3 regions of the Streptacidiphilus sp. MAP12-33 genome follow, and region 3 is predicted to be linked to each of the others. Evidence: riboswitches for the same ligand, from Rfam matches in the RefSeq annotation. Region 3 holds a riboswitch; each other region holds the start of a gene.
What was found. Region 3 has a riboswitch for cyclic di-AMP ahead of ABH931_RS26670 (transglycosylase family protein). Riboswitches for the same ligand answer to the same signal wherever they lie in the genome.
Positions count from the first base shown of each region.

Region 1 (10,100 bases), on a different contig from region 3:
CGCCGCCGACCGGACCTTCCTCGTCATCATGATCGCGCTGCCCTTCGTCATGGGCGCCATGGCCCACGCCCTCGCCGGCAGCCGGCTGGACCAGAACTCGGCGCTGAACGCCCTGCTGATCCTCTGCGTCGGCGGCGTGCTGACCGGCGCCGCCAACGCCGTGCGCGAGCTGGTCAAGGAGCGCACGATCTACCAGCGCGAGAGAGCCGTCGGCCTCTCGCGTTCCGCCTACCTCTGCTCGAAGATCGTCGTGCTGGGCACCGTCACCGTCGTGCAGGCGGTGGTGCTCACCATGGTCGGCCTCTTCGGCGTGCGGCTGAGACCGCGCGGCGGACAGGGCGTGGTGACCGCGCCGCTGCTGGAGATCACGCTCACCGTGGCGCTGCTGTCGTTCACCGCGATGATGCTCGGCCTGCTGGTCTCCGCCCTGGTGCGCAAGGAGGAGGTCACCATGCCGCTGCTGGTGCTCCTCGCGATCGTCCAGGTCGTCTTCTGCGGCGCGCTGCTCAAGCTCAACGGCGTCCCGGTGCTGGACCAGCTCTCCTGGCTGGTGCCCTCGCGGTGGGCGCTGGGCGCCATGGCGGGCACGATCGACCTGCACAGCGTCGTCCCCGGCACGCTGACCGCCGATCCGCTCTTCGCGCACCGCACCGGCACCTGGCTGCTCGACCTGGGGATGCTGGTGGTCCTGTCGGTCGTCCTGGCCTTCGCCGTCGCCCGCCTGCTGCGGCGCCACGAGCCCGTGGTGATGCGGGGATAGGCGGGGGCTGATGTCGGCCTTCACACCGAGCCCGGCGCCCGGGACGCCCTCCGGGCTGAGCGGTCGGCGCGTCGCCGGGTACCTGCTGGAGCGGGAGCTCGGCCGCGGCGGTATGGCCGTCGTCTACCAGGCCAGGGACCTGCGACTGGAGCGCACCGTCGCGGTCAAGCTGCTGTCGCCGCAGCTCGCGCTCGACGACACCTTCCGGCGGCGGTTCGAGCACGAGTCGCGGGTGGCCGCCGCGCTGGACCACCCGCACATCGTGCCGGTCTACGAGGCGGGCGAGGCCGACGGCGTGCTCTACATCGCCATGCGCTACGTCCACGGGCGGGACCTGGCCGCCCTGCTGGACCGGGCCGGCCCGCTGCCCTCCGCGCAGGCGGTCAGGATCACCGCGCAGGTCGGCTCGGCCCTCGACGCCGCGCACGCCCACGAGCTGGTCCACCGCGACGTGAAGCCCGGCAACATCCTGCTGGCCGAGGGCACCGATCCGGAGCACCCCGAGCACGTCTACCTGACCGACTTCGGCCTGACCAAGAAGTCGCTCTCGCTGAGCGGCTTCACCACCGTCGGGCAGTTCGTGGGCACCCTGGACTACGTCTCCCCCGAGCAGATCAGCGGCAAGCCCGTGGACGGCCGCTGCGACGTCTACAGCCTGGGCTGCGTCGTCTACGAGATGCTGAGCGGCGCGCCGCCGTTCCGGCGTGACGACGACTTCGCGCTGCTGTGGGCGCACCAGTACGACACCCCGCCCGCCCTCACCTCCCTGCGCGCACAACTGCCCACCGCCGTCGACGCGGTGCTGGCCCGCGCCCTCGCCAAGACCCCGCAGGAGCGCTACGACAGCTGCCTGGACCTCGTCTCGGCCCTGCGCGCCGCCTTCGCCGGCCCGGTCCCCGTCGCGCCCGGGAGCCCGGTGGCGGGGCACGCCCCGACGAGGGTGGTCACCGCGCCTCGGCACGGTTCGGATGTCGAAGCCGGGCCCGGAGAGCCGCCGGTGCCGCCGCGCTGGGCCTGGCCGGTGTTCGCTCCGGGGGTGGATCCCCACTCCCACCTGCACGGTTGACGGCTCGTCGAACTCTGCCACACTATTCCACTAACAGAATAGTGAAAGGGTGGTGTGGACGTGATCGAGTACCGGATCGACCGGCGCTCCGGGGTCGCCACCTACCTCCAGATCGTCCAGCAGACCAAACAGGCGCTCCGGCTCGGCCTGCTCCAGCCGGGGGACAAGCTCCCCACCGCCCGCGAGGTCGTGGAAGCCACGGCCATCAACCCGAACACGGTCCTCAAGGCCTATCGGGAACTCGACCGGGAGGGGCTGGTCGAGCCACGGCCCGGCCTCGGCACCTTCGTCCGGCGCACGCTCGGCAACGCGGACGCCACCGGCGACGCGGCGCTGCGCGCCGAGCTGGGCGCCTGGGTCGACCGGGCGTTCGGGGCGGGGCTGGACCGGGAGGACGTGACGGCGCTGATGGGCGCCGTCCTGGACACATACGAACAACGGGAGTCCGCCCCGGCCGAGCAGGCCGTCGGCGGCAGGGAGGGGAGCGGTTGATGGGGGACAACGTGGCCGGGCGCGAACCGGCTCTGACCGGACGGGCCGTGGCCAAGAGCTTCCGGCGCCGCCAGGCGCTGCGCGGGTGCGACTTCGAGATACCCGTCGGAGCGGTCTGCGGCCTGGTGGGCCCGAACGGCTCGGGCAAGAGCACGCTGCTCTCGCTCGCGGCGGGCCTGCGGCAGCCGAGCCAGGGGGAGTTGCGCGTCCTCGGCCTGCGACCCGGCCTGGACGAGGAGTTGCGGTCGCGGATCGCCTTCGTCGCCCAGGACAAGCCGCTCTACGCGCGGCTGACCGTCGCCGACACGCTGCGGCTGGGCCGTGAGCTCAACCCGCGGTGGGACGACGCGCTCGCCGACGAGATCGTGCGGCAGGGCCAGTTGCCGCCGACCAGCCGGATCGGGCAGCTCTCCGGCGGCCAGCGCAGCCGCGTCGCGCTCGCCCTCGCGCTCGGCAAGCGGCCGGAGGTGCTGCTGCTGGACGAGCCGATGGCCGACCTCGATCCGCTCGCCCGGCACCAGCTCATGGGCACGCTGATGGGCCAGGCCGCCGAGCACGGGACCACCGTGGTCATCTCCTCGCACATCCTGAGCGAGCTGGAGGGCGTGATCGACCACCTGCTCCTGATCGAGGGCGGCCGCGTGCGGCTGTCCGGCGAGGTGGAGCAGATCCTGGACGCGCACCGGCTGCTGCACGGCGCCGAGGGACTCCCGCTGGACGCCCACGGCATCGTCGAGGACCGCCGCACCGGACGCGGCCGCACCGCGCTCGTCCGGGCCGACGGGCCGATCGCGGAGGGCTGGCAGGTCGAGACGCCCAGCCTGGAGGAGCTGCTCCTCGCCTACCTGCGCTCGCCGCAGGCGGATCCTGCCAACTCCACTGCCCACGCCTCGCGTTCGGAGGTCGCCGCGTGACCACCGCCACTCTCGCCCCTCGCCCGGCCACGCGGGGCGGCCTGCGCCCGCGCGGACTGGGCTGGTTGATCTGGCGTCAGAACCGCATCACCCTGGCCGTTCTGACGGTCGGCTGCGCCGCGCTGATCGCCTACCTGCTGCACGAGCGCTCCGCGCTGGACACCGTGGTGGCCAGGATGAACGCCCTGCACTGCGATCCGGACAATCTCTCCAGCACGGCGTGTGCGCAGGCCGACAGTGCGCGGTACGGCATCGCCGAATCCTGGCACCAGGCCGTCTCGGCCACGCTCCTGCTGCCGGGGATCTTCGGTGCGGTGCTGGCGGCGCAGCCGCTGGCGACCGACTTCGAGCGCCGTCGGCACCTGATGCTGTGGAGCCAGTCCGTCTCTCCGCGCAGCTGGTTCACGTACCGGATGGCCCTGCCCGGCGCCGCGTTGCTCGTGCTGAGCACGGTGCTGTCGGTTGTCGTCCGCTGGGGTGGCTTCTGGTCCCACCCCGGGTTCGGCCTCTCCTCCTGGGAATCCCCCGAGGACTTCTTCGCCGTGGTCCCGGTCTTCCCGGCGCTGGTGCTGGCCACCTTCGCCCTCGGGGCCCTGGTCGGACTGTTGCTGCACCGGCCGATCCCGGCTCTCGGCGTGACCGTCGTGCTGTACGTCGCGCTCGTCTGGGCGCTGGACAAGCTGCGCCCGCATCTGATGCCGACCTTCTCGATGGTCGGCGGAACGAACGCCACGGGCATGCCCGGAAACGCCTGGGTGGTCGACGACGGCATCGTGCTGAACGGCAGATGGGTCGGCTACGGCCAGTGCCCCGGCAGGGACTGCAGCAACGCGCAGTGGTGGATGCGCTACCACACCGTCGCCCAGTTCAGTCCGATGCTCTGGATCATGACGGGCATCCTCGCCGTCCTGACCGTACTCCTGGTCCTGGCCTCCTACCGCCGCCTGCGCGCGCTCACGCGCTGAGCGGCTGCCCGTCGCCCGCTTTGCCCGCCTTTCCCACGTGCTGAGACGGGTCGTCCCGCGCACTGGGAAGGCTGGCATGCTGGGACGGTGAGCGCGGTCCTGGAAACCCCCGTCCCGCGCCCGGTTCGCGTCGCGACCGGGCCCTCCCTGATTGCCACCGCCGTGCCCGGCCGTGGCCTGCTCGGGCGCCTTGCCGCGGTGCTGAGCGCGCACCCCGTCCAGGCGTTCGCCGTGCGGACGACCGCCGGCGGCCCGGCGGTCGTGGAGATCACCGTCGCGGACGCGCACCGTGCCCGGGTCCGGGCCAAGCTGCTGCGCATGGTCGAGGTGCTCGACGTCGTCGAGCCCTGACCACGTCGGGACCTGATCTCGTCGAGCCCTGAAGAGGCCGCGGACGGGCGGCGGGCGCATCCTGGAAGGGCCACCGGACCGTCCCGGGACGGCCCCGGGCCGGCGGCCGAGGGAGGTGTCTCGCGATCATGACTCTCTTCATGGACGTCCACCACGGCATGAACGGGATCACCGCCGAGCAGTTGGCGGCGGCGCACCAGGCCGATCTCGCCATTGAGGCGGAGGAACACGTCCACTTCAAGCAGGCCTGGGCGGACCCGGAGTCGGGCACCGTCTACTGCCTGTCCGAGGCGCCCTCGATGGACGCCGTCCAGCGCGTCCACGAACGGGCCGGACACATGGCGGACGAGATCCACGCGGTCCCGCTCATGGTCTGAGACCTCTCGCCTACCGTCGCCGGACCCGGCGTGGCAGCAGTGCCGGGACGCGGAGGCGGTAGGCGAGGAACCGATCGCCGAACTCGGCCGCCATCAGGTCGTCCTCGACCCGGACCCGGTGCAGTGCCCACGGCACGGTGACGGCCGTGTAGAGCACCCACACCCCGAATCCGAGGCCCAGCGCGGCGCCGAGCACCAGCCCGAGGAGTCCCGTGTAGATGGGATGCCGCACCAGGCCGTAGGGACCGGTGGTGCGCAGCTCGTGGCCCTCCTGCACCAGCGGGACACCCGCCCACATCACCCCGAGCACCAGCCGGGACCAGACCAGGAGCGCCGTCGCCGCGACGGTGAGGGCCGCACCCGCGACGCCGAGCACCGGGTTCCAGTACTGCAGGTGGCGCCAGAACGGGCCGTCCGGTCGCCGGGTCAGCTCGATCAGCACCAGGATGCCGGCCACCAGCGCCACCCGCGCCGGCATCGAGGCGCGCAGGCTGCGCAGCCACGCCCGACGGCGCTCCGGCGAACCGGCGCCGCGGGACCCGAAGTACACCGCCGCTCCCACCCAGGTCACGGCGAAAACCACGATGCAGCCGTAGACGACGCCGTGCACGGCAGTCTGCACTCCGCTCATGTCTCCAGGGTCGCGCGGCGTCGGCCTGCGCGGCCTCCACCCCGAGGTGGAGCCGTGGGTGGACACGTGTTTCTGACGCGCCAGTTGATTCGGTCACGATCGGGCAACTATGGTTCCCTTTCGAACCGCTGTGCAGTCGATCTTCCGAGGGGGGATCCGCGGCGGTTCCCGTCGAGTCTGTCGAGGGTTCGGTCGTTCCGCGCACGGCGTGGGCACCGGGGCCGAGACGGAGCCGGGGACCCACGTCCTCGGGGTGAATCGGCATCAGGTCGACCGCTACGCGCGGGCGCACGCAGGTGCGCACGGGCGGCGGCCGGTGAGATGTCGTAGGGCGAGACTTCCGGCCCGAACCCGTCAGCTCACCCGGTAGGCGGCCAGGAAGAAGGAGCCCGTCCAGGTGGCGTCCCACCGCCGTCCCGCCGCGCCCAGTCGTACCCGCACCCGAATATCCGCGCTCACCGTGGTCGCGGCCACCAGCGTCGGCCTCGCCACGCAGTCGGCCCAGGCCGCTCCGCAGCCGACCACGGCGCAGCTGAAGTCACAGCTGGACCAGCTGAACAACGCGTCCGACCAGGCCGTCGCCGCCTACGACCAGGCGCAGGCGCAGCAGCAGGCACTGCAGCACAAGGTCTCGATCCTGGAGGACGAGATCGCCCGCGAGCAGGCCAAGGCCAACACGCTGCTCGACAGCGTCGGCGCGATCGCCCAGAGCCAGTACATGACCGGTGCGGTGGACCCGACCGTCCAGCTGATCCTGACCAGCGACCCGAGCGAGTTCCTGCAGAAGGCCTCCTCGATGAACCAGCTGTCCGGCAACGAGGCCGCCCAGCTGAGCCTGCTCCGCACGCAGGAGGACCTCCTCTCGCGCGAGAAGGCCGAGGCGGAGCAGGAGCTCCAGGCCCTCCAGGCCGTCACCCAGCACGCCGCCGCGCTGAAGGCCGCCGCTGCCGCCAAAGTCAAGGCGACGCAGCAGCTCCTCAACTCGATGACGCCCAGCCAGCGCACCCAGCTGACCGGCGGCACGGGCTCCAACCTCCACCCGCACGGCACGGCGGGCGACTCGATCGAGATGGCGGCGTTCGCGGCGGCGAAGACCCGCATCGGCGACCCCTACAACTGGGGTTCCAAGGGCCCGAACGAGTTCGACTGCTCGGGTCTGATGCAGTGGGCCTACGCCCAGGCCGGCTACTCGCTGGGCCCGGACACCTACGCCCAGATGGCCGAGGGCACTCCGGTGGCCTCCGTCGCCGACCTGCAGATCGGTGACCTGGTCTTCTTCAACGGTGGCCAGCACGTGGGCATGTGGGCCGGTGGCGGGATCATCCTGCACGCCCCGCACACGGGGGCGTACGTGCGCATGGAGTCGATCACGACGGTCGGCACGATCTACATGATGCGTCACATCTGAGACACGGTTGCCGCGCGGCCTCCCGCCCACCGGGGACGGGAGGCCGCGCGTTCGCGTCACACGCGTCGTATGCGTCACATGCGCCAGTGCAGCGTCGTCGCGTCGTCGTGGCGCTTGCCGTGGAACGTGCCCTCGGCCAGGGCGAGTTCGGCCTTGCGGACGGAGTCGGTGAGGTGGGCCGGACCGTCGGCGGCGAGGGTGTCGAGCAGCTCGGTCCAGCTCCAGCCGAAGCGTTCCACCAGGCGGGTCACCCCGTCGGACAGCGCGGCGGCCTCGCGCACGCGGGCGAGTGGGAAGGACGCCGTCACCGCGTGCTCGGCGGCGTCCGGGCGGGTGGAGGCGACCCAGAAGCCGCCGGGCGTGTTGCGCAGCCCGCTGACCGACTCGCGGTCGTAGGCGGGCAGCTGGTCGATGCGGTCGTCCGCGACGACCTCGATCCGGCCCTCGGAGGTGCGGACGACGACGGGCGAGTCGGCGAGCACCAGGCAGTCGAGGCGGTCGGCGCCGGGGTCGGCACGCAGCAGCGCCACGGTGCTGGAGGGGCTGTCGGGGTTGCCGTGGTCGCACTGCGGGTGCAGGTCCCGGGTGCGCAGGATCGCCTGCCGCAGCACCTCCGGCAGCGGCTCGTCGGGGTGCGCCAGCAGGAACGCGCCGAGCTGCCCCGCGAGACGGGCCACGAACCACGGCACGTCGTGGACGCAGCCGGTCGGCAGACCGCTCGGCGTGGCGCCGTCGAGGACCAGGGCGAACTGCGGCCCGGCGAGGACGAAGTCCTCGTTCGCGGACGCGTCCGGGCTCGGCTCGCAGCTGTAGCGGATCTCCACGGCTCTCCTCGCGGGTCGACCTGTCGGGGGGCATATGCGACCTTCCCCGATCATGCCCCGAGTGGCCCCGGAGACGCGTGAGGCTTCTCTAGGCTGCTGCCATGGATCCCGAACCGGAGCCCGGCGAAGCGCTCGACGCCCGGGCCGCTGTCGAGGCCGCCTTCGGGGCCGCGAGCGGTGCTGCCTCCCGCTCCCAGGCCACGTCCGGGCCCGCTGGGGCCGCCGGGCCCGGACCGCGCGAGCCCGGTTCCGGGCCCGAGCCTGCGGTCGATCCCGTGGCCGATCCCGCGGCCGAGCGGGACGCCGGACCGCGTGAGCCCGCACCAGGGCCGCGTGAGCCCGCGCCAGGGCCGCGCCGGTTGGATCCGCCCGCCGCCGCAGCGCTGCTACGGCTCGCCGCGCGGGTCGAGCGCGACCTGCTCGCATCAGGGCTGAACGCCAAGCCGTACGAGGTGACGCCGTCGTCCCTGGCCGGCGTCGAGGTGGAGGTCGACGCGTTCGACGACGCCGTCGGCGGTGTCTGGCTGCACTGGCGCACCCACCCCTCGGTCGGTTCCGAGGGATCCGGCGCGACCTCGGTCCGGGTGGTGATGGCGGAGGCCCTGGTCCGCACCCTCACCGCGCTCGGCTACCGCGTCGAGCACGGCGACGACAGCCTGCGCCCCTACGCGGTGCGCCTGGTCGCGGGGCCTGACACGGCCGTCTGAGGCGGCGTTAGGTGGAAGACTGGGCCCGGTGAACGACGAGAAGTGGTGGGCGGACCAGTTCGAGACGCACCGGCCCAGGCTGCGGGCCGTGGCCTACCGGATGCTCGGCTCCTTCGCCGACGCCGAGGACGCCCTGCAGGACGCCTGGCTGCGGATCGTGCACGCGGACGCGCGGGCCGACGAGATCGAGAACCCGGCCGGGTGGCTCACCACGGTCGTCGGCCGGGTGTGCCTCAACGCGCTCCGCAGCCGCACGGCCCGTCGGGAGGAGGCGTGGGACGGGCACCTGCCCGATCCCGTGGTGGGCGCGGAGGGTCCGCCCACCCCCGAGGACGCGGTGCTGCTGGCCGACTCGGTCGGCCTCGCCCTGCAGATCGTTCTCGACACCCTCTCGCCGGACGAGCGGCTCGCGTTCGTCCTGCACGACATGTTCGAGGTGCCGTTCCCGGAGATCGCCGCCGTCCTGGAGCGCGAGAGCGCCGCCACCCGCCAGCTCGCGAGCCGCGCCCGCCGCCGCGTCGCCCAGGCCGACGCTCCCTCGCCCGACCGGGACCTGACCCGGCAGCGTGTCGTCGTCGACGCCTTCTTCGCCGCCGCCCGCAACGGCGACCTCGACGCCCTGGTCTCGGTGCTGCACCCGGACGTCGTCGGCCGGGCCGACTTCGGCGCCCTCCCGCTCCCGCGCCCGGCGCTGATCCGCGGGGCCGGCACGGTCGCCCAGAACGCCCGCATCGGCTACGTCCCGGGCGCGGAGCTGCGCCCGGTGCTGGTCAACGGCGCCGCGGCCACGCTCGTCCTGCGCGAGGGCCGGCCGTACGTGCTGATGGCCTTCACCGTCGTCGAGGAGCGCATCGTCGCGCTCGACATCTACGGCGATCCCTCCCGGCTGAGCGAGGTCGCGGGGTCCGTGCTGTGAGGTGACGTCAGTTCTGGCGCAGGGCGGGCATCGGAACAGGGACGCCGTAGGTGGACGACCCGACGCCGACGCCGCCCTGGCAGCTGTTGGGCGGGTCGGTGGTGACGCCCCTGGTCGAGGGCATCTCGGCCGCCCAGAACATGTAGCCGAGCATGCCCGGCGTGGTCCCGGCCCCGGCCGGTGCCGCGCTCTGCACCCAACTGCCCGTCGTGTTCTCCACGGAGGTCGAGAACGTCGTGCACTCCGGCCGCACGGACGAGCCCTCGGCGATGTAGAGGCTGCCGGTGAACTTCGCCGGCGCGAGCGGCGGGATCGGCGGGTTGTAGGTCGGCTTGCCGCTCAGGTGTTCCTGCCAGTTGGACTCGGCGGTGGAGGTGGACGGCTGCTTGCTGGGCACCATCGCGTTGGCGTAGTCCAGCACGGGGTTGCTGGTGTTGAGCCAGTTCGCGGTCGCGTACTGGTCCAGCCCGACCAACCAGCGGTCGCCCGCGGCGACGTCGATCGTGAGCCGGGCGGCAGGGTCGGCGCCGGTCGCGTCGTAGGGGTGGGCGGCGCGGTAGGCGGTGATGAACGCCTGGAGCCCGGTGAGGTCGGGGCTGGAGGAGTTCTCGTAGTCGATCTCGATGCCGACCCCGAGCCGGGTCGCGAGCGCGGCGGCCTTCTGGCCGAGCAGGGTGGGGTTCTGCGAG
Region 1 is NZ_JBGCCA010000020.1:109,512-119,611, reverse strand. It holds gene ABH931_RS20870 (FHA domain-containing protein) at 1-760, shown strand, start outside; gene ABH931_RS20865 (serine/threonine-protein kinase) at 771-1,826, shown strand; gene ABH931_RS20860 (GntR family transcriptional regulator) at 1,887-2,318, shown strand; gene ABH931_RS20855 (ABC transporter ATP-binding protein) at 2,318-3,232, shown strand; gene ABH931_RS20850 (hypothetical protein) at 3,229-4,197, shown strand; gene ABH931_RS20845 (hypothetical protein) at 4,285-4,548, shown strand; gene ABH931_RS20840 (SCO4226 family nickel-binding protein) at 4,677-4,925, shown strand; gene ABH931_RS20835 (isoprenylcysteine carboxylmethyltransferase family protein) at 4,936-5,556, opposite strand; cyclic di-AMP (ydaO/yuaA leader) riboswitch at 5,760-5,943, shown strand; gene ABH931_RS20830 (NlpC/P60 family protein) at 6,017-6,964, shown strand; gene ABH931_RS20825 (hypothetical protein) at 7,039-7,788, opposite strand; gene ABH931_RS20820 (hypothetical protein) at 7,890-8,495, shown strand; gene ABH931_RS20815 (sigma-70 family RNA polymerase sigma factor) at 8,524-9,411, shown strand; gene ABH931_RS20810 (hypothetical protein) at 9,419-10,100, opposite strand, start outside.
Region 1: another riboswitch for cyclic di-AMP. It lies ahead of ABH931_RS20830 (NlpC/P60 family protein); the one in region 3 lies ahead of ABH931_RS26670 (transglycosylase family protein).

Region 2 (10,100 bases), on a different contig from region 3:
ATCGTGGTGAAGCGTGCCACCTGGGCGTCGAAGAGCTGGAAGCTGCCCTCGGCGATGCCGAACTGGGTGGTGGCGTCGGAGTCCATGGTCAGCGCCGAGACGACGGCCGTCTCGAACTCCGCGTGGGATGCGTCGGCCCGCAGCAGGGCGTCGAGCTGGTCGGCGAGCCGCGCGGTGGTCTGGTTGCTCTGCGGCGAGCTCAGCCCGAGGCCGTCGATCAGGCTCTCGGCGATGTTGCCGTAGGCGGAGTCGATGTTGTCGGTCGGCAGCTGGCCGGAGGTGATGGTCTGCCGCGGGGTCTGCAGGCCCGCCTGGAGTCCCTGGATCGCGTAGGCCAGGTCCGCCGGCATCGCGTCGCCGAAGGTCCGCTGGACCTTGACCACCTGCGCGTCGGTGGCGGCCTGCGCGGCCAGGTAGGAGTCGCGGTCCGGGAGGCTCTTGGCCCGGTTGGTGGGCGACTCCCAGTAGCTCTCGTAGTAGAGGATCGCCTGCGCCTCTTCGCGCTGGACGTCGTCGGCGAGTTGGGCCACGGAGGCGCTGCGGCTGAGCAGATCGGCTTCGTTCGCCGCGGATTCGGCCTGATTGACCTGGCCGTTCACGTAGACGGCGAAGAGCGTCGAGACCATCACGAGCGGGACCGCGATCAGCGCGTTGAGCTTGCGCCGGAACGGCAGTCGGGCAAGACGGCGTCCGAGTCGGTCGGCCAAGGTGTCCAGGGAGGACAACGGGAACTCCTACTGTCCCTGCGAATCGTGCTAATTGACGATGTTTCCGGCGTCGGGTCGAACCTGAGCCCGCCCCCCGAACCCGTGACCGCGGGCGAGACTACCGGTTGAGCCGACTGTTTGTCAGAGTCGGCTGTGAACATTGCGCTACAAAGCCCCCATTGGTCTTCCGGTTTCGGCCAGAGACGGTCCACTATCGGTCGGTCCAGAGGGCGGATCGTGACCAGACCGGCGTTGACTCGTGTCTCTGGCAATGGATTTGATCAAACGTGACTGAGCAAGCGACAACAAGCGACAACAGCAGAAGCCGGATTGGAACCGTGACCCCCTTCCTCGTCTCCCGCTCCACCCGTACCCGCGCGGCCGCTGCCCTGGTGGCCTCCGCAGCCGCCGTCGCGCTCTCCGCCTGTGGCTCTTCCAGCTCCACCGCCACCTCGGGCAACCCGCTCGCCCCCACCACCGCGGCGGGCGGCGGCGCCATCACCGTGGGCAGCAACAACTTCCCCGAGAGCACGATCCTGGCCGACATCTACGGGCACGCCCTCGCGGCGAAGGGCTTCCAGGTCAAGTACCACGCCAACATCGGCAGCCGGGAGATCTCCTACGGCCTGATGAAGAACGGCCTGGTCACCCTGATGCCGGAGTACAACGGCGCGCTCCTGTCCTACCTGGACCCGACGGCGGTCCCGACCAGCACTGCGGACACCGACGCCAAGGCCTCCGCCAAGCTGGCCCCGATCCTGCAGCTGCTCAACCCGTCGGCGGCCGAGGACAAGGACTCGCTGACGGTCAACGCGGCGACCGCCAAGAACCTCAAGCTGACCTCGACCTCGACGATCAGCTCGCTCACCGAGAAGGTCGCCGGCACGCTCACGCTGGGCGCGGCGCCCGAGTTCCAGACCCGCGAGCAGGGCCTGGTCGGCCTGAAGGACAAGTACGGGCTGACCTTCAAGGGCTTCAAGGCGCTGGACGCCGGTGGCACGCTGACCGAGACGGCGCTGAACAACAACGACATCCAGGTCGGCGACATCTTCACCACGGACAGCTCGATCCAGAAGAACGGCTGGGTGACCCTGGTCGACGACAAGGGCCTGTTCGGCTTCCAGAACGTCGTGCCGCTGGCCAACAAGTCGCTCCCGGCCGGCGCGGCCTCGGTGCTGAACGACGTCTCGGCCAAGCTCACCACCGCCGCTCTGATCCAGCTGAACGCCCAGGTCGCCGCCCAGGGCGCCGACCCGGCGGCGGTCGCGGACACCTGGCTGAAGGCCAACGGCCTGTCCTGATTGCCGTGCGGCCCCCACGAGGGGCTCACGCCCGAGGGGCCCGGAACCGTCCTACGGTTCCGGGCCCCTCGGGCGTTCACGGCGTGTGCGTCACGCCTGCTCGTCCGCGACCAGGTCCGCGGTGCGTCCGTGCGCGTCGGGCTGGGAGTCCTCGACGCGGCGCAGCATCCGCTCCAGCGCGCCGGACAGCTCCGCGCGCTCCTCCGGGGAGGCGTCCTGGAGCAGGCTCTCCTCGAAGACGGCCGCCATCCGCATCGACTCCAGCCACTTCTCGCGCCCGAGCTCGGTCAGCTCGATGTTGACGCGGACCCGGTTGCTCTCGTCCCGGGAGCGGGTGACCAGTCCGGCGGTCGCCATCCGGTCCACCCGGTGCGTCATCGCCGCGGGCGTCAGTCCGATCCGCTTGGCGAGCTCGCCCGGCCCGAGCCGGTAGGGGGCCCCGGCCACGATCAGCGCCTTGAGCACCTCCCAGTCGGCGGAGGAGATGCCGAGGTCGTTGAGGTGCCGCCCGTAGGACACGGTCATCCGGCGGCTCAGCCGGCTGAGCGTCGAGACGATCGTCTCGACCTGCGGATCCACATTGGGGAACTCGCGCTGGTACACCGCGACCTGCTCGCTGATCGCGAGTTCGTGCGGCTCCGGGGACGACTCTGTCATGCGCCCAGTGTCTCATGCTCAAGCCTTACGGGATTAAAACTTGCGCTCTGAAGACTTTAGTAGTGTATTCTTTCGTTCGATACGAAGACGGAGTCAGTGGGAAGGGCGGTGTGGGACATGGTGATCACGAGGGAGAACGCGACGCAGGGGGCGCTTCGCCGCGTCCAGGTGGGGAACGCCCTGAGTGCCTTCGGCAGCGGGTTCACCCTGCCGTACATGTTCGTGTACGTGGAGCAGGTGCGCGGTCTGGGATCGCTGACCGCGTGGCTGGTCTTCACGCTGTTCGCGGCTGCCGCCCTGGTGGTGCTGCCGCTCGGCGGACGCGGCATCGACCGCTTCGGCCCGCGCCCGGTGCTCGTCGCCGGCGCGGTGCTGACCGCCCTCGGCGCGGCCTCCTTCGGGCTGGCCACCACGCACTGGACCATCCTGGCGGCGGCCTTCCTGTTCGGCGCCGGCGTCACCACCTGCCAGCCCGCGCTGGCCACGATGGTGGTCCGCTGCTCCACCCGCGCGACCAGGGCGCACGCCTTCGCGCTGCAGTTCACCCTGGTCAACCTGGGCATGGGCATCGGCGCGATGCTCGGCGGCCAGATCGTCGACGTCTCCCGGCCGGGCAGCCTGACGCTGCTCTTCTCGATCGAGGCGCTGATGTTCCTGGTGCTGGCCGCCGTCACCGGTACCGTCAGGCTCCCGGCGGCGCCGTCCGTCACCGAGGCCACCGCGGCGGAGCGGGGCCGCTCGGACTTCCGCACCCTGCTGGGCGACCGCGCGATGGTCAAGCTGTCGATCCTGGCCGGGCTGATCTTCTTCGCCTGCTACGGCCAGTTCGAGAGCGGCGTCGCCGCGTACGCGACCAGCACGGTCGGGATCTCCCCGTCCGCGCTCGGCCTCGGCCTCGGCGTCAACACCTTCGCGATCGTGCTGCTGCAGATGGTCGTCGTGCGGATCACCTCCCGCCGTCGCCGCACGACCGCCATCGCGGCGACCGGTGTGGTGTGGCTGGCCGCCTGGATCTTCGCGGCGGTCGCGGGCCTCTTCCACGGCGGCTCGTTCGCCGCGATCGGCTCGATGATGACGACCTACGCCCTCTTCGGCGTCGGCGAGGCGCTGCTCGCGCCGACGCTCGGCCCGATCGTCGCGGACCTCGCCCCGGCGCGCCTGCTCGGCACGTACAACGCGGCGTTCGCGCTGGTCAAGCAGGTCGCGATCGCGCTCGGCCCGGCGCTGGGCGTGCTCCTGGTGGGCGCCGGCCTGTCCACGCTCTACCTGGCCGTGCTCTCCCTGTTCTGCGTCGCCATCACGGTCGCGGCCTGGCGCCTGCGCCGCGTCCTGCCTGCGGCCGCGGACAACGCGGTCCCGGCCCGCTCGACGGTGGTCGCCGGCTCCCACCTCCAGCCGGCGGAACTGGCCACGGCGGCATAGCCACCTCAGGGGCGCGGGGGTTCCCCGCGCCCCGAGGCGAGGGGGACCGACCGCATCGACTGCCGCTCCGGCTCGCCCCGGTGAACATCACTCGACGGATGAATGAACACCCGTCATCTCGGCTCCTTGCGTCTACACGCTTGTAGTAATTTCGGGCTGATCGACGTCCACGTCCCTCCAGCAGCCCAAGGTCGCCATACCGATGTCCGTGATCACCTATCCCGAAGCGATCGGCGTCGGCCTGCTCCAGGGCGTCACCGAGCTGTTCCCGGTCTCCAGCCTCGGCCACAGCTTCCTGATCCCGGCGCTGCTCGGGAAGCCGTTCTCGGACGACCTCAACGTGGCGGGCGACAAGTCGCCCTACCTGAGCGTCCTGATCGGCCTGCACCTGGCGACCGCCCTCGCGCTGGTCGTCTACTTCCGCAAGGACTGGGCGCGGATCATCCAGGGGCTGTACAGCTCGATCCGGGACCGGCGCGTCGAGACGGTGAACCAGCGGCTGGCCTGGCTGCTGATCGTGGCCACCATCCCCGTCGGCGTCGCCGGGATCGCGCTGGACAAGTTCTTCCGCGAGCACCTGGGCAAGCCGGAGGTCGCCGCGTTCTTCCTGATGCTCAACGGCTTCGTGCTCTTCACCGCCGAGCGGCTCAAGCGCGGCGGCACCGGCCGCCGCCGGGCCGGGGACGCGGCCCTGCCGGGCGACGAGAACGTGGACCCCGACGTCCTCTCGGACCGGCGGATCGTCAAGCTCGGCTGGGTCAACGCGCTCTGGGTCGGCGCCGCGCAGATCGCCGCGCTGCTGCCGGGCATCAGCCGCTCCGGCGTGACCATGAGCGCCGGCATCTTCAAGGGCCTGCGCCACGAGGACTCCGCCCGCTTCGCCTTCCTGCTGGCCACCCCGGCGATCGGTGGTGCGGCCCTGCTGAAGATGCCCGGCCTGCTCGGCTCCGAGGGCGCGGGCATCCACGGCCAGCTGCTGGCCGGCAGCGTCGCCGCCTTCGTCGCGGGTTACGTCGCGGTGCGGTTCCTGGACAAGTACTTCGAGACCAAGACGCTGACCCCGTTCGCGATCTACTGCTTCGTCGCCGGTGCCGGCAGCCTCGCCTACCTGTCCTTGCAGTAGTCCCGTGGCCGGGCGGTGACGGCGCGTCGAACACTTTCCGGTGCCGCGCGGGTGTTGCACTGGACGATGTGCGACGACGACCACTGCGGGCCCTGTGCCTCCTCACACTGACCGCCCCGCTGCTCACGCTGGCCGGCTGCGTGGAGGTGGACGGGCGCGGGGCCGCCCTCGCACCGCACTACGCGCAGCCCTTCGTCAGCGTCGCGCCGGTCGCGCCCGCGCCGGTGCCGACCGGGTACGACGCCAAGGCCGACGCGGCCGGTGCGGTCGCCGCGGCGCTCGCGCGGTCGCGCCGGGACGGGCGGCCGGTCCTGGTGGAGTTCGGCGCCTCCTGGTGCGTGGACTGCCAGGCCCTGGCCCAGCGGACGACCGAGCCGGCCGTGAGGCTGTTGCTCCAGCGCGACTACCGGCTGGTCACCGTCGACGTCGGGCACTTCGACCGCAACACCGCCCTGGCGGCCCGCTGGATCGACCTCAAGCGCAGTGGCATCCCGGCGCTGGTGGTGCTCAACCCGGACGGCAGCGTCCGGGCCACCACCCAGGACGGCAGCTTCGCGGGCGCCCGCACGCTCTCCTCCGACGCGATCGCCGGACAGCTCGTGGCCTGGCTCTACCCTGTGCACCCCTCTTCCCGATCATGACGAGATTCGCTCGAAGTCATGAATCGTCGCAGGTCCGCTGGATGGTGCGGGTACGCACCTGATCTGATGCCGCCACAGGCGCACGATCAGTTGCGCACGTGTGCCGGAAGGCGGTCCACGATGAACTCCACCCTCTCCGTTCTGGTCGCGTCGGCCCAGCGACGGCTGCTCTGGATCATGTTGCTGGCCTACGCCCTCGCGGCGGGCTGGCCCGAACCGGGCCTCACGCTGCGTGCGGTGACGCCGCTCCACCTCGGCGGGGCCGCTGTCCCGCTGCAGGCCGGCCTGCTGGCCGCCGTGGTCTTCAACGCCGGGCTCACCGCCCGCGCCGAGGCGCTGCCCGGCCTGCTCCGCCACCCCCGGGCCCTGCTCGTCGGGATCGCCGCCAACGCGCTGGTGCCCACCGCCCTGCTCGCCGTCGGCGCCCTCGCGGCGGACGGCTGGCACAGCCCGCACGAGGCCCAGAGCCTGCTGGTCGGGCTCGCCCTGGTCGGCGCGATGCCGGTCGCGGCCGGGGCCACGGTCTTCGCCCAGGGCAGCGAGGGCAACGCGACGCTGACGCTGGGCCTGGTCATCGGCAGCACCCTGCTCAGCCCGCTCACCATCCCGCTCGGCCTGCACCTCGGCGGCTTCCTCGCCTCGGGCCCGTACGCGGCCGATCTGCACGCGGCGGCCGCCCACGCGTGCAGCGTCTTCGCCGTCGTGACGGTGGTCCTGCCGTGCGCGGCCGGTCTGGCGCTCGGCCGGTGGTCGCGGGCCCGGCACCCCGGCGCGCTCACCGCCGCGCTGCCCTCGGTCCGGGCGGCGAACCTGGCGGTGGTGGTCCTGCTCAGCTACACCAACGCCTGCGGCGGGCTGGGCCAGGTGGTCGCCCGCCCCGACCCGGACTTCCTGTTGCTGGTGGCCGTCGCCACCGCGGCCATGTGCGGGGGCTCGTTCCTGACGGGCTGGATCCTGGCCGGGCGCCTCGGCCTGCCGCGCGCGGACGCGATCGCGCTGGCCTACGCGTCCGGCATGAACAACAGCAGCGCGGGCGCGGTCGTCGCGGTCACCCGCCTGCCGGGGAACCCGGCGGTGCTGGTCCCGATCCTCGCGTACAGCCTGCTCCAGAAGCTGCTGGCCTCGGCATTGGGAGCGTTTGTCCGGCATGCCCGGTTCGATGACGAAACTTCAGTCGGACGGTGAGCCGGCGGGAGCAGTGGCCGCTGTGGTCCCAACTGCACCCCGGGAACCACTTGGATTCAGGCCGCTTTAGTATTAACTTTCCATAACAGTACGCACGGACGTCGTGTGTATCGCCTAATCCTCATGGAACCGGGGACCCAACGCACCTGGGGTGTATCGGCCTTACGGCCGTAGGAGACCTCCCTCTCCGAACCCGTCAGCTAACCCGGTCGGCGAAGGGACGGAAAGGAGCACGCCAGTCATGGCGGCATACCCGGCCGAGGTCGAGACCCCGGCGCCGACCGAGCAGCCCTCCCTCGCCCTGCCGCGCCAGCGCGGCGCCGCGTTGGGCCTGGCAGCGATGGCCGTCGGCGCCAGCAGCGTGATCGGCCTCGCGGGTCCCGCGCTGGCCGCGGACCACGGCGAGCGCGTCGAGCACGGCGGCGCCGCGGGTTCGCTCTTCGTCGACGAGCACGCACACGCGTCGGCGGCGCACGGCTCGGACGCCGGTTCCGCACTGCTGGACCGCATCCGCACCCAGGGCACCCCGGAGCAGCACACCGCCGCCGCGCCTGCGGCGGCATCGGCCCGCATCGAGGCCGCGGCCGCGGCCTCCGCCAAGGCCGCCGCGGCGGAGCGCGTCCGCGCCGTCGGCACCCTGGTCCCGCCGATCGCCTTCGCCGCGACGGGCCTCGGCCGCGATGCCTCCTACTGGTCCCACCTCCACCCGGGCCAGGACTTCCCGGCCCCCGCGGGCACCCCTGTCCGCGCGGTCGGCGCCGGCACCGTCACCTCGGCCGGCTGGGCCGGCTCCTACGGGTACCGCGTCGTGGAGACCCTGCCGGACGGTACGGAGATCTGGTACTGCCACCTCTCCGCGATCGCCGTCGGCCACGGGGCTGTCACTCCCGGCCAGCCCCTGGGCCGCGTGGGATCCTCCCGCGGCTTCACGTCCCCCCACGTCTACCTCGAGGTCCGCCCCGACGGCGCGGAGCCCGTCAACCCCACGGCCTGGTTCGCCGCCCACGGGCTCAGCCTGTAGGGGCAACAGGGGCACGGGGCCCTGCTCGACGTACCGCGTGCGCGACAATCACCCAGCCTTCGGCCGGGAGGTGCCCCTGAGGTGCCCCCTCCGGCGTGCGGATGGTCCTCACTGAGCAGGGCCGTCCGCACGCCGGTGGTTTCTCGCGCACGCCGTACATGAGCAGAGCCCCGCGCAGTTCCTCGCGCCCCGCAGGTTGCTGAGCTACCTGCGGGAGCTGACGGGAACCCTTACTTGCGGTCGGCCACAGCCCAGCTGGCCAGCGCCACCGTGCCCGCCACCGTGAGGACCGACGGCCAGGCGCCCAGCTTCTTCGCCAGCGGGTGGGAGCCCGCGAACGCGGCCAGGTAGAGGCCGCCCAGGCCCGCCGCCGCCTTCGGCCCGGCGGCCTTCTGCCACTGCCGCGCGGCCAAGCCGCCCGCCGCGGCGAGGGCGACGCCGCCGAGCTCACGGCGCTTCGTCGCGCGGGCGACGGCGAAGCCGCCCACGAGGCCGGTGGCGGCTATCAGCGAAGAGGGGACCTGAGCCATGGAAAGTGAACCTCCGTCAATCAGTTTGTGCGCGTGTTGTGAAGATGGAGTCCGACATAGCCGATGTAAATCCGGCCCGTTCCCGAGCAGTCGTCGTGGTAATGCAGTCGCGGTGCCGTACCGCCCCCGCCTATTCGCAGGTGGGCGCCCATGAAGACCCGGCCTGAGGAGTCGACCTCCACCGGGACGGGCAGCAGCCGCTCCCGCTTCCACTTGGCGTTCGTGCTCACCGTGCGGGACTCGCCGCGGATCACCTTGCGCGGCGGGAAGGGGTGGCAGTCGGGCGGGGTGTTCTCACACCAGCTGCGGAAGTCGCCGCCGGCCGAGCCCGCCTTCGCGGACTCCGCGTAGTCCTGGAGGGCCAGCAGCGCGTCCCAGGTCATCCGGACCCAGGTCGGGTGGTCGGTCTGCTCGTCCAGCTCCTTCGTCAGCCGCGCGTCGCCGGTGAAGTCGAGCAGCGGGAACTCGTCCAGGCGGTCCAGCAGCTCCGCGAAGGTCGCGGGCTCCGCGTCCTGCGGACGCACCGGGCGGCCGGAGAGCGTGCGCAGCTTCGTGCGGACCGCGCGCAGCTCGCTGTACTGCTCGTCGTACTCCGCCGCCAGCAGCGACTCGCGCTCCTCCGCGGCCCGCAACCAGCGCCGGACCTCCTGGAGCTCCTCCGCGCGGGCCCGCTGCTCGTGGGCCTCCTCCTCCTCGTGGTCCACGAGCAGGCCACCGGGCTGGATCGCGTCCGCCTCGGGCAGGCCCTCGGGCCGCAGCGGCGGCAGGCCGACCAGCTGGTCCGGCAGGGGAGCCTGCACCGCCAGCCGCCGAGGCAGCCAGGCCAGCAGCCCGGACGCCCGGCGCAGGTTCTCCTCGATCGTCGAACGGGACATCACCCGGTGCCGCGACGCTTCCGGCGCCCAGGCCGGGTCCAGGCCCGGCAGGTACGTGCGGACCGCCCCGCCGTAGACCCGGTGGTGCTCCAGCGCGGCGTTGAACGTCCGCTCCGCGCCGGGCGCGAGGGCGTAGAGGACGGCGATGCCGCTGCAGCTGCGCAGCAGCGGATCGACGGTGTCGTCGAGCCAGTCCTCGAAGTCGGTGTGCAGCGGCGTGCTGGCCACGACGATCGGCAGCCGCCGGTCCGGGTCGCACAGCTCGTCGAGGATGGTGTCGACGTCGGCGCGCTCGATCACGCCGGGCAACGCGTGCACCCGCGCCGAGCCGGGCTGCTCGCCCTCCGTCGCGTCCAGCACGTCCAGCAGGCCCCGGGCCAGCGCCGGGACCGGCGCCTTGGCGGGCTCCTCGCCGCGCACCGGCAGTTGCTCCGCGTCCAGCTGGACCCAGGTGCGGCCGTCCTTGGCCGTGGCCACGGTCAGCGAGGTCTGCCAGATCCCCTGCACGGTGAACTCGCGCAGCCGCCAGCGGGCCAGCCGCCCCTGCACGGCCTTGCCACGCGCCACCTGGTCGAGCACGGCCTGCGGCCCGACCCGGCGCCGCCCGTTTCCGGTGCCCGGCTCGTCGTAGTGCAGCG
Region 2 is NZ_JBGCCA010000039.1:73,876-83,975, forward strand. It holds gene ABH931_RS32160 (ATP-binding protein) at 1-725, opposite strand, end outside; gene ABH931_RS32165 (ABC transporter substrate-binding protein) at 1,046-2,008, shown strand; gene ABH931_RS32170 (MarR family winged helix-turn-helix transcriptional regulator) at 2,099-2,665, opposite strand; gene ABH931_RS32175 (MFS transporter) at 2,783-4,087, shown strand; gene ABH931_RS32180 (undecaprenyl-diphosphate phosphatase) at 4,290-5,210, shown strand; gene ABH931_RS32185 (thioredoxin family protein) at 5,279-5,851, shown strand; gene ABH931_RS32190 (bile acid:sodium symporter family protein) at 5,972-7,036, shown strand; cyclic di-AMP (ydaO/yuaA leader) riboswitch at 7,138-7,265, shown strand; gene ABH931_RS32195 (M23 family metallopeptidase) at 7,278-8,057, shown strand; gene ABH931_RS32200 (hypothetical protein) at 8,288-8,587, opposite strand; gene ABH931_RS32205 (hypothetical protein) at 8,608-10,100, opposite strand, start outside.
Region 2: another riboswitch for cyclic di-AMP. It lies ahead of ABH931_RS32195 (M23 family metallopeptidase); the one in region 3 lies ahead of ABH931_RS26670 (transglycosylase family protein).

Region 3 (10,100 bases):
GACTCGGTCAGCACCGCGCTGAAGAACAGCCTCTCCCACAACTACGACAAGGTCTCCGTCCGCGTCGAGAACACCGCCGCGGGCAGCGACCGCCGCGCCGAGGACAACAACAGCGGCGCCAAGCCGCTGACCGACGCGACGCTGCGGCAGATACAGGCGCTGCCGGGCACCGCCTCCGCGGTCGGCTCCGTCGGTGGCTTCGCCGGCATCTCCGACCCGAACGGCAACCTGATCGGCGGCCGTGGCGACACCCAGGGCGCCAACTGGAGCCCGGGCGCCGACGGCAGCGACTCCCGCTACCCGATGGCCCAGGGCACCGGCCCGACCAGCGCGACGCAGGTCGCCATCGACCAGCGCACCGCGCAGAAGAACGGCTTCAAGGTCGGCGACAGTCTCCGTATCGCGGCCAACGGCCCGGTCATGCAGGTGACCGTGTCCGGCGTCTTCACCTCCGACGACCCTCAGCTCAGCTCCGGCGGCTCGCTGGTGCTGTTCGACACCGCGACGGCGCAGAAGCTCTACACGGCGCCCGGCCAGTACGGCCTCATCGACGCGCTGGCCAAGCCGGGCACCGGGCAGACCGCGCTGGAGCAGGAGATCCAGCAGGTCGTCCCGCACAGCGACAACGTCACGCTGCACACCGGCGCGCAGCTGACGGCCGACGCCAAGCAGCAGGTCGAGGACGGCTCCTCGAGCATGAAGACGGCGCTGCTCTTCTTCGCGGGCATCGCGCTCTTCGTCGGGATCTTCCTGATCTCCAACACCTTCACCATGCTGATCGCCCAGCGCACCCGTGAGCTGGCGCTGATGCGCGCGCTCGGCGCCAGCCGCAAGCAGGTGCGGCGCTCGGTGCTGTTCGAGGCCCTGGTGGTCGGTTTCACCGCCTCCGTGGTCGGCCTCGGTGCCGGTGTCGGCATCGGCGCGGGCCTCAAGGCCTGGGCCGGCTCCGGTGGCAACATCCCCGCGGGCGGCCTGACGGTCACCCCCTCGACCGCGCTGATCACGATCGCCGTCGGCACCGTCGTCACGGCCCTCGCCGCGCTCTTCCCGGCACTGCGCGCCTCCCGGGTCGCCCCGGTCGCGGCGATGAGCAGCAACGAGCAGCCCGTCTCGCAGAAGAGCCTGGTCATCCGGAACACCATCGGCTTCGTGCTGGCCGGCGCGGGCGTCGGTGTGGTGCTGCTCGGTGTCTCGCAGGGCGGCAGCTCCGGCCGGATGCCTGTGGCCCTCGGCGCGATGCTGGTCATGCTCGGCGTCTTCGTGCTGACCCCGCTGCTGTCGCGCCCGATCATCGCCGCGACGGGTCCGGTCTTCCGCCGCCTCTTCGGTGTCAGCGGCACGCTGGCCAAGCAGAACGCCATCCGCAACCCGCGCCGCACGGCGGCGACCGCCTCCGCGCTCACCATCGGCGTCACGCTGATCACCGCGCTGACGGTGATCGGCACCTCGATCACCCACGCGATCACCCAGCAGGTCACCGCCAACATGAAGGCGGACTACGCGGTCAGCATGCAGCTGGGCTTCCCCGTCGCACCGTCGCTGGTGTCCGACCTGAAGTCGGCCAAGGGCGTCACGGCGAGCAGCGTCATCGACTCGCAGTACCTCAAGGTCGGCGGGGGGCAGCTCTCGGTGAGCGGCGTCGACGCGACCAGCTTCGACCAGCTGATCGCCCCCGACCTGACCTCGGGCACCACGGACGCGTTCAAGCAGGGGCAGCTCCTGATCGACGCGGACCAGGCCAAGAGCCGCGGCCTCCAGGTCGGCAGCAGCGTCCCGGTCACCTACCCGAACGGCACCACGGGCTCGCTCACCGTCGGCGGCGTCTACCCGAAGAGCGACCTGCTCGGTCCGGCGATGCTGAGCGAGCAGGCGCTGGCGGGCCACACCACGGCGCCGTACAACCAGGTCGTCCTGGTCAAGTCGGACGGCGGCGCCAGCAGCACCAACGAGCAGGCGCTGCGCGACGCGACGGGCCTGAACCCGCTGGTCAAGGTGCAGTCGCAGCAGCAGATGGTCGACCAGTTCAGTTCGATCATCTCGATGATGCTGACGATCCTCTACGCCCTGCTGGGCATGGCGGTCCTGATCGCCATCCTGGGCGTGGTGAACACCCTCGCCATGTCGGTCTTCGAGCGCAAGCGCGAGCTGGGCATGCTGCGGGCCGTCGGCCTCGACAAGCGCGGGGTCAAGCGGATGGTCCGGCTGGAGTCCGTGGTCATCGCGGTCTTCGGTGCGGGGATGGGCGTCGCCATCGGCACCTTCCTCGCCTGGGCGGCGAACGGCCTCCTCAAGGCCGACCTGGCGGGCCTGTCCACGGTCCTCCCCTGGGGCCGCCTCGCCCTCTTCATCGCCCTCGGCGCCACGGTCGGCCTCCTCGCCGCCCTCTGGCCCGCCCGCCGCGCCGCGAGGCTCGACATCCTGGGCGCGATCAAGACGGACTGACGCCTGGTCGCACCGACCTCAGGGGCGCGGGGGCCCCGCCTTCGGGCGGGGGCCCCGCGCCCTGGGTGGTTTCACCACAGGTACGTGCGGACAGGCCCCTGACATGCCAGTGCCCCCGCCCGTGAACGGGCGGGGGCACTTTCGGCAGCGGTGCCGGTCATGAGCACCACGGTCGTGGTCCGGCGACGCTGCCGGGCTTCGGGTGGGCCGGAGCGATACCGGCCCGGGGCCGTCAGGCGGAGACCTTCTCCTTGGCCTGTGCCGGAGCGGCCGGAGCCGGGGCCGGGGCGGCGGCCTCGACGAAGACCTCGCGCGGGGACTCCATCTCCACCAGGGAGACGGTCTCGCGCTTGAGGAACATCGCCAGGGTCCAGTCCGCGAAGACGCGGACCTTGCGGTTCATGGTCGGCACGCGGCTGCCGTGGTACAGGCGGTGGAACCACCAGGCGGGGCGGCCCTTCAGCTTGTACTTGCCGAAGAGGATCGCCACACCCTTGTGCAGGCCGAGACCGGCGACCGCACCGAGGTTCTTGTGCTTGTACTCCTTCTGCGGGAAGCCACGCATGCCGGCGATGACGTTGTCACCGAGCACCAGGGCCTGACGCACCGCGTGCTGCGCGTTCGGCGGGCACCAGGCACCCTCGCCGACGGCGAGGTCCGGCACCTGGGCGTTGTCGCCGGCCGACCAGACGTTGTCGAAGCCCTGGACCTGGAGGGTCGGGGCGGTGTCGACGTGGCCGCGCGGGCCGAGCGGGAGGCCGAAGTTGGCCAGCGCCGGGTTCGGCTTGACGCCGGCGGTCCACACGATGGTGGAGGCGTCGACCTCGATGCCGTTCTTCAGCACCACGTGCTTGTCGACGCAGGACTCCATCGAGGTCTCGATGTAGATCTCGATACCGCGCTCCTCGAGCTTCTCCTTGGTCCACAGACCGAGGTCCGGGCCCATCTCGGGGAGGATGCGGTTGGCCGCCTCGACCACGATGAAGCGCATGTCCTCACGCTTCACGTTGTGGTAGATCTTCGCCGAGTCGCGAGCCATGTCCTCGATCTCGGCGATCGTCTCGATGCCGGCGAAGCCGCCACCGATGACGACGAAGGTCAGCGCCTGCTTGCGCACGGCCTCGTCCGTGGTGGACTCGGCGCGGTCGAGCTGGGCCACGACGTGGTTGCGGAGGCTGATGGCCTCCTCGACCGACTTCATGCCGATGCCGTGCTCCGCCAGACCCGGGATCGGGAAGGTGCGGGACACCGAACCCATCGCGACGACGAGGTAGTCGAAGGGGATCTCGTAGGGGTCGCCCGCGGCAGGGTGCACGGTGGCCACCTTGCGCTCCTGGTCGACCGAGGTGACGTGACCCGTCAGGACCTCGGCGTTCTTCAGGACGCGACGCAGCGGGGCAACGAGGTTACGAGGCGCGACGTTGCCGCCGGCCGCCTCGGGGAGGAAGGGCAGGTACGTCATGTACGACCGCGGGTCGACGACCGTGACGGTCGCCTCCCCGTAGCGCATCTTCTTGAGAATGCGCATCGCGGCATACAGGCCGACGTAGCCACCGCCGACAATCAGGATGCGAGGACGCTCCGTGGTGCTCATATCCGAAAGTATCCACCCCCCTGCCGCCTGGCTTTTGTGGGCCTACTCACAAGGGTCTGGACAGCACCTGCTACACTACGCGCCCCCACGAACCCGGCCGGCACGCCCCTTCACACGCGTGAACCTGCCGCTGTGAATTTCCGCAGCTCGAAGGCCTCATTGCGATTGTGCGTACGATTCCGGCGCGTCACCTGGGATCACACGGCCGAGGTCACCAAGGCACCTTCGGTCCCACAATTCGGACGAAGTGCCCCACCGGCCCACCCGCCCGGCGGGAACTCCATGTGAAGAAATTCACGAACATTCCTCGGCGGGGCGCGCCGGAGGGTCCGACGACGCCCCACCAGGGCCCCGACCAGGCGTCAGAGCAGCGTGCTCCAGGCGATTCCGTCGAGGATGTCGTGCTCGCTGACGACCAGCTCAGAGGCGCCGGTCCGCTCCATGATCGCGAGCAGGACGAGGGCTCCGGCGACGATGACGTCGACCCGGCCCGGGTGCATCACGGGGATGGCCGCGCGCTCCTCGTGAGTGGACGCCAGCAGCCGCTCGGTGACGGCGCGGACGTCCGCGACGGGGATGCGGGAGCGGTGGATCGCCTCGCTGTCGTAGGCGGGCAGCCCGAGGGCGATCCCGGCCACGGTGGTGACGGTCCCGGCCAGGCCGACCAGGGTCGCCCCGCTGTCGAGAGGCACCGTCTGGGCCGCCTCGTCGAGCGCCTTGGCGATGTCGGCGCGCATCGCGTCGAAGTCCTCGCCGTGCCGCTCGGTCATCCGCACGCAGCCGATGTCCACCGAGCGGGCCGCCTCGACCCGCTCCGTGCCCAGCACGAACTCCGTCGAGCCGCCGCCCAGGTCGAAGACCAGGTAGGGGCCGCCCTCGCCGTTCAGCTCCTTGGTCGCGCCGGTGAAGGAGAGCTGCGCCTCCTCGTCCCCGGTGATGACCTCGGGTTCGACGCCGAGGATCTCGCGGACCCCGGCGACGAACTCGTCCCGGTTCTCCGCGTCGCGCGAGGCGCTGGTGGCGACGAAGCGGAGCCGGGTCGCGCCCAGCTCCTCGATGACCGCCGCGTAGTCGCGGCAGGCGGCGAAGGTCCGCTCCAGGGCCTCCGGCGCCAGCCGGCCGGTGCGGTCCACGCCCTGGCCGAGCCGGACGATGGTCATCCGCCGGTCCAGCTCGTGCAGCTCGCCCGTGGCCGGATCCAGGTCGGCCACGAGCAGGCGGATGGAGTTGGTGCCGCAGTCGACACCCGCGACCCGGGTCAGGCTCACTCGGACTCCCCGACCGGCTTGGCGGCGAAGTAGCCGGAGCCGTCCTCGCTCTGCTCGACGGTCCAGCCCTCGGCCGCGTCGGGGGCACCCGGCGCGCACACGCACGGGCCCTTGCGCCACCACTCCGGCAGCGCCGCCAGCGCCTCGTCACCGAGTGGGTTCACCCCCGGACCGGCCGCCAGCGAATGGCCGACCAGCACGTGCAGGCACTTGACCCGGTCCGGCATACCGCCGGCGCTGGGGAAGCCCTCCAGCACCTCGATCGCGTCGCGGCGGGCGATGTAGTCCTCGTGCGCGCGCTGGTAGCCGGCGGCGAGCTCCGGGTCCTCGGCGAGCCGGGCCGTCTGCTCCTTCATCATCCCGTCGGCCTCCAGCGTGCCGATGAGCGACGCGGCGCGCGGGCAGGTCAGGTAGTAGAGCGTCGGGAACGGGGTGCCGTCCTCCAGGCGCGGGGCCGTCTCGACCACGTCGGGCAGGCCGCAGGGGCAACGGTGGGCGACGGCGCGCAGGCCGCGCGGGACGCGGCCCAGCTGGGCCTCGACGGCGGCGCGGTCGGCCTCGGACACGGGAGTGGTGGGGTGGTCGTGCGACATGTCTCTATTCTTCAATGTCCGAGCTTCGGTGTCCGGGCTTCAGTGTCCGGCGTGGTCCGCCGCGTCGAGAGAGCCGAGCAGGCTCTGGTACCACGGCTGCGACGCCTGCTGCTGGGTGGTGGGCGAGGTGGTCGGCGTGGGCGAGGGGTTCACGGCCGTGAACGGGGTGTCACCCGGAAAGGCGTAGTGGAGGCGTTCACGCGCCTGCGCGGCGACGAACGCCGGGTCCTGCCAGCGGGCCTTCTCCCGCTCCAGCTCGTCGACCTGCTGCTGCGCCTGCCGCTGCGCGGCCCGCTGCTGGTCGATCTGCGAGCGCTGGGCGATGTACTGCCGCATCGGGTACGCGAGCGCGGCCACGAGCGCGCACACCACGAGGGCGAGCACGGCAGCGCGACCGGTGAGCCGGGGCCGCTTCCGGCCCTGCCGCTGGTTGGCCACTGCCGACTCCCTCCCGTGTTCGCGGCTCCTCCGTGCCCGGTGCGCGAACAAGCCCTGTGCGCGACGACGCCCCGCCGCCCCCACCCTAGAGGGTGAGGACGACGAGGCGGCGGAAAGGCAGGCTCAGCCGTTGAAGCGCGGGAAGGCGCCGCGGCCGGCGTACTCGGCGGCGTCGTCGAGGATCTCCTCGATGCGCAGCAGCTGGTTGTACTTGGCGACGCGCTCGGAGCGGGCCGGGGCACCGGTCTTGATCTGGCCGCAGTTGGTGGCGACGGCCAGGTCGGCGATGGTGACGTCCTCGGTCTCGCCGGAGCGGTGCGACATCATGCAGCGGTAGCCGTTGCGCTGGGCCAGCTCGACGGCGTCCAGCGTCTCGGTCAGCGAGCCGATCTGGTTGACCTTCACCAGCAGGGCGTTGGCGGCGCCCTCCTTGATGCCGCGGGACAGGCGCTCCGGGTTGGTGACGAACAGGTCGTCACCGACCAGCTGGACCTTGTCGCCGAGCTCGGCAGTGATGGTCTTCCAGCCGTCCCAGTCGTCCTCGAACAGCGGGTCCTCGATGGAGACCAGCGGGTAGTCGGCGACCAGCTCGGCGTAGTAGGCCGTCATCTCGGCGGCGCTGCGGGCCTTGCCCTCGAACTGGTAGGCGCCGTCCTTGAAGAACTCGGAGGCGGCGACGTCCAGGGCGAGCGCGATGTCGCGGCCGGGGGTGTAGCCGGCGCCCTTGATGGCCTCGATGATCAGGTCCAGGGCCTCGCGGTTGGAGTCGAGGTTCGGCGCGAAGCCGCCCTCGTCGCCGAGGCCCGTGGACAGGCCGCGGGCCTTCAACACGCCCTTGAGCTGGTGGTAGACCTCGACACCCCAGCGCAGTGCCTCGGAGAAGGACTCCGCGCCGATCGGGGCGATCATGAACTCCTGGATGTCCACGTTGGAGTCCGCGTGCGAACCGCCGTTGAGGATGTTCATCATCGGGACCGGCAGCACGTGCGCGTTCGGACCACCGAGGTAGCGGAACAGCGGCAGGTCGCTGGCCTCGGAGGCGGCGTGCGCGACGGCGAGCGAGACGCCGAGGATCGCGTTGGCACCCAGCGAGGACTTGTCGGCGGTGGCGTCCAGGTCGAGCATGGCCTGGTCGATCAGGCGCTGCTCGGTGGCGTCGTAGCCGACCAGCTCCGGGCCGATCTGCTCGATGACGGCCAGGACGGCCTTCTCCACACCCTTGCCGCCGTAACGGGACTTGTCACCGTCACGGAGCTCCAGGGCCTCGAAGGCGCCGGTCGAGGCGCCGGACGGCACGGCGGCGCGGCCGGTGCTGCCGTCGTCGAGGCCGACCTCGACCTCGACGGTGGGGTTGCCACGCGAGTCGAGAATCTCCCGCGCTACGACGACGTCGATGGACGGCACAACTGTCTCCTCTGGGGATGCGGGTTGTTACGCACAGAGCCTAGCCGCTGTCCCGGCCCGGACCCCTCAGGCCCTTGGGCCTGTCTTGCCTGGCGAAACGCCGCGCGGCCACTACCCGTCGGTAGCGGCCGCGTCGGCGGTCCTGCGCCTTTGGTCCGGACTACTTCACGACGAGCTTCTCGCCGACGTGGATCATGTCCGGGTTGCCGCCGATGGTGGCGCGGTTCTCGGCGTAGAGCTTCTGCCAGCCGCCGAGGATGTGGTGCGCGGCGGCGATCTTCGCCAGCGTGTCGCCCGGCTTGACTGTGTAGTTGCCCGAGCCGCCGTGGTGCGCCGGGGGCTTGGGCGCGGGGGCGGGCTTGTGGTGCTTGCCCTTCCCGGCGGAGGAGCCGCCGCCGACGACCGGCGACGGACCGCCCTTGTGCAGGCCCGCCCGCGGCCCGCAGACCGGCCAGGCACCGGGGCCCTGACTGTCGAGGACGCGCTCGGCCACGGTGATCTGCTGGCCCTTGGTGGCGTGGTTCGCGGTGGACGCGTACGCCCCACCGCCGTAGGCGCGCCAGGTCGACGCGGAGAACTGCAGGCCGCCGTAGTAGCCGTTGCCGGTGTTGATGGACCAGTCACCGCCGCTCTCGCACTGGGCGACCTTGTCCCACGTCGAGACGGACGCGGCGTGGGCGCCGGTGGCGCCGATCAGCGGCAGTGCCACGGCGGCAGAGGCGACGCCGGTGGTGGCCACGAGGGTCTTGGCCTTGTTGACGCGGATCTTGCGATGACGGCCGGTACCGGAAAAGAGCATGCTGAAGTCCCCTCCGACGCCTACGAGGTGAGCTGTCGGGTTCGGGCCGTAGAGGCTGGCCCGGACGTTCGCACGTCTTCACCCCGAGCCGTCCGCGCTGGCGCGCGTCCGGCGGACTACCTGGGTCCCCCGCTCCTGTCCGTTCGTCAAGTCGACGATCCCGCCTCGCGGTGGACAGGACTCGGCGTCCCGCGCGGCGGTGGTCCGCTGGCGCGAACCTCAGGGAGGCTAGACAGGTTTTCATATGATTCACAATCCCGACACGCCGTCACCTTCGTTCCCGACACGGCGTTCCGGCCCCTTGCGAACCAGGCTGACCAGCACTTCCTTCGTCAACAGAGGGCCGAGTGTGACCTCCGTTACCCTGCCGTGATCAAGGCGTGAATTCGACCGGAAGTTGGCGCAGACCGCGCATGATGAGGCCGCCGCGCCAGCGCAGCTCCGCCGGATCGGCGGCGAGCCGCAGGTCGGGCAGGCGGCGCAGCAGCGCGGCGAGCGCGTACTGGGCCTCCAGGCGGGCCAGCGGCGCGCCGATGCAGTAGTGGATGCCCAGGCCGAAGGCGATGTGCGGGTTGTCCCTGCGGGCCAGGTCGAGGGTGTCCGGATCCGGGAAGCGGGCGGGGTCGCGGTCGGCGGCGGCGAGAACCACCAGCACCGGGTCGCCCGGCGCGATGTCCTGACCGCCCAGCGTCAAAGGCTCGGTGGCGAAGCGCCAGGTCGCGATCTCGACGGGCCCGTCGTAACGCAGCAACTCCTCCACCGCCGCCTCCAGCGGCGCACTCTCGCCGCGGTCCAGCGAGGCCTGCAGGGCCGCCCGCTGCTCGGGGTGGGTGAGCAGGGCGAACAGGCCGTTGCCGATCAGGTTCACGGTGGTCTCGAAGCCGGCGAAGAGCAGGATGAAGGCCATCGCCGCGGCCTCGTTCTCGGTCAGGTGCTCGCCGTGGTCGCTGGCCCGGATCAGACCCGAGATCAGGTCCTCGCCGAGGTCCGCCCGCTTGCGGTGGATCAGCTCGGCCAGGTAGCCACGCATCTTCTTGACCGCCCGCCCGACCCCGCCGCGCGGGGACTGGCCGTGATGGATCATCATCCCCGCCCAGTCGCGGAAGTCGTCCTGGTCCTCGGGCGGCACGCCCAGCAGGTCGCAGATCGCGTAGATGGGCAGCGGGAAGGCGAACTCGTGGATCAGGTCGGCCGAGCCGCGCTCCGCGAAGCCGTCGATCAACCGGTCCGTGATCTCCCGCACACGCGGCTCGAACTCCGCCGCCCGGCGCGGTGTGAACGCCTTGGAGACCAGGCGGCGCAGCCGGGTGTGGTCCGGCGGGTCGATGTTGAGCAGGTGCGTCATCAGGTCCGCGCTGCGCTCCCCCGGGATGCCGACCCGTCCGCTGCGGTGCGCCTGCAGGCTGTGCTTGGCCGGGTTCTTGCTCAGCCGGGTGTCGGCCAGCGCCTGCCGCGCGTCCGGGTACCGGGTCACCAGCCAGGCGTCGACACCGCTCGGCAACGTCGTCCAGTGCACCGGCGCGTGCTCACGCAGCCACGCGTAGGCCGGGTAAGGATTCGCT
Region 3 is NZ_JBGCCA010000029.1:115,741-125,840, forward strand. It holds gene ABH931_RS26640 (ABC transporter permease) at 1-2,442, shown strand, start outside; gene ABH931_RS26645 (NAD(P)/FAD-dependent oxidoreductase) at 2,675-4,036, opposite strand; gene ABH931_RS26650 (exopolyphosphatase) at 4,399-5,298, opposite strand; gene ABH931_RS26655 (DUF501 domain-containing protein) at 5,301-5,897, opposite strand; gene ABH931_RS26660 (septum formation initiator family protein) at 5,937-6,335, opposite strand; gene eno (phosphopyruvate hydratase) at 6,459-7,739, opposite strand; gene ABH931_RS26670 (transglycosylase family protein) at 7,900-8,538, opposite strand; cyclic di-AMP (ydaO/yuaA leader) riboswitch at 8,543-8,697, opposite strand; gene ABH931_RS26675 (cytochrome P450) at 8,912-10,100, opposite strand, start outside.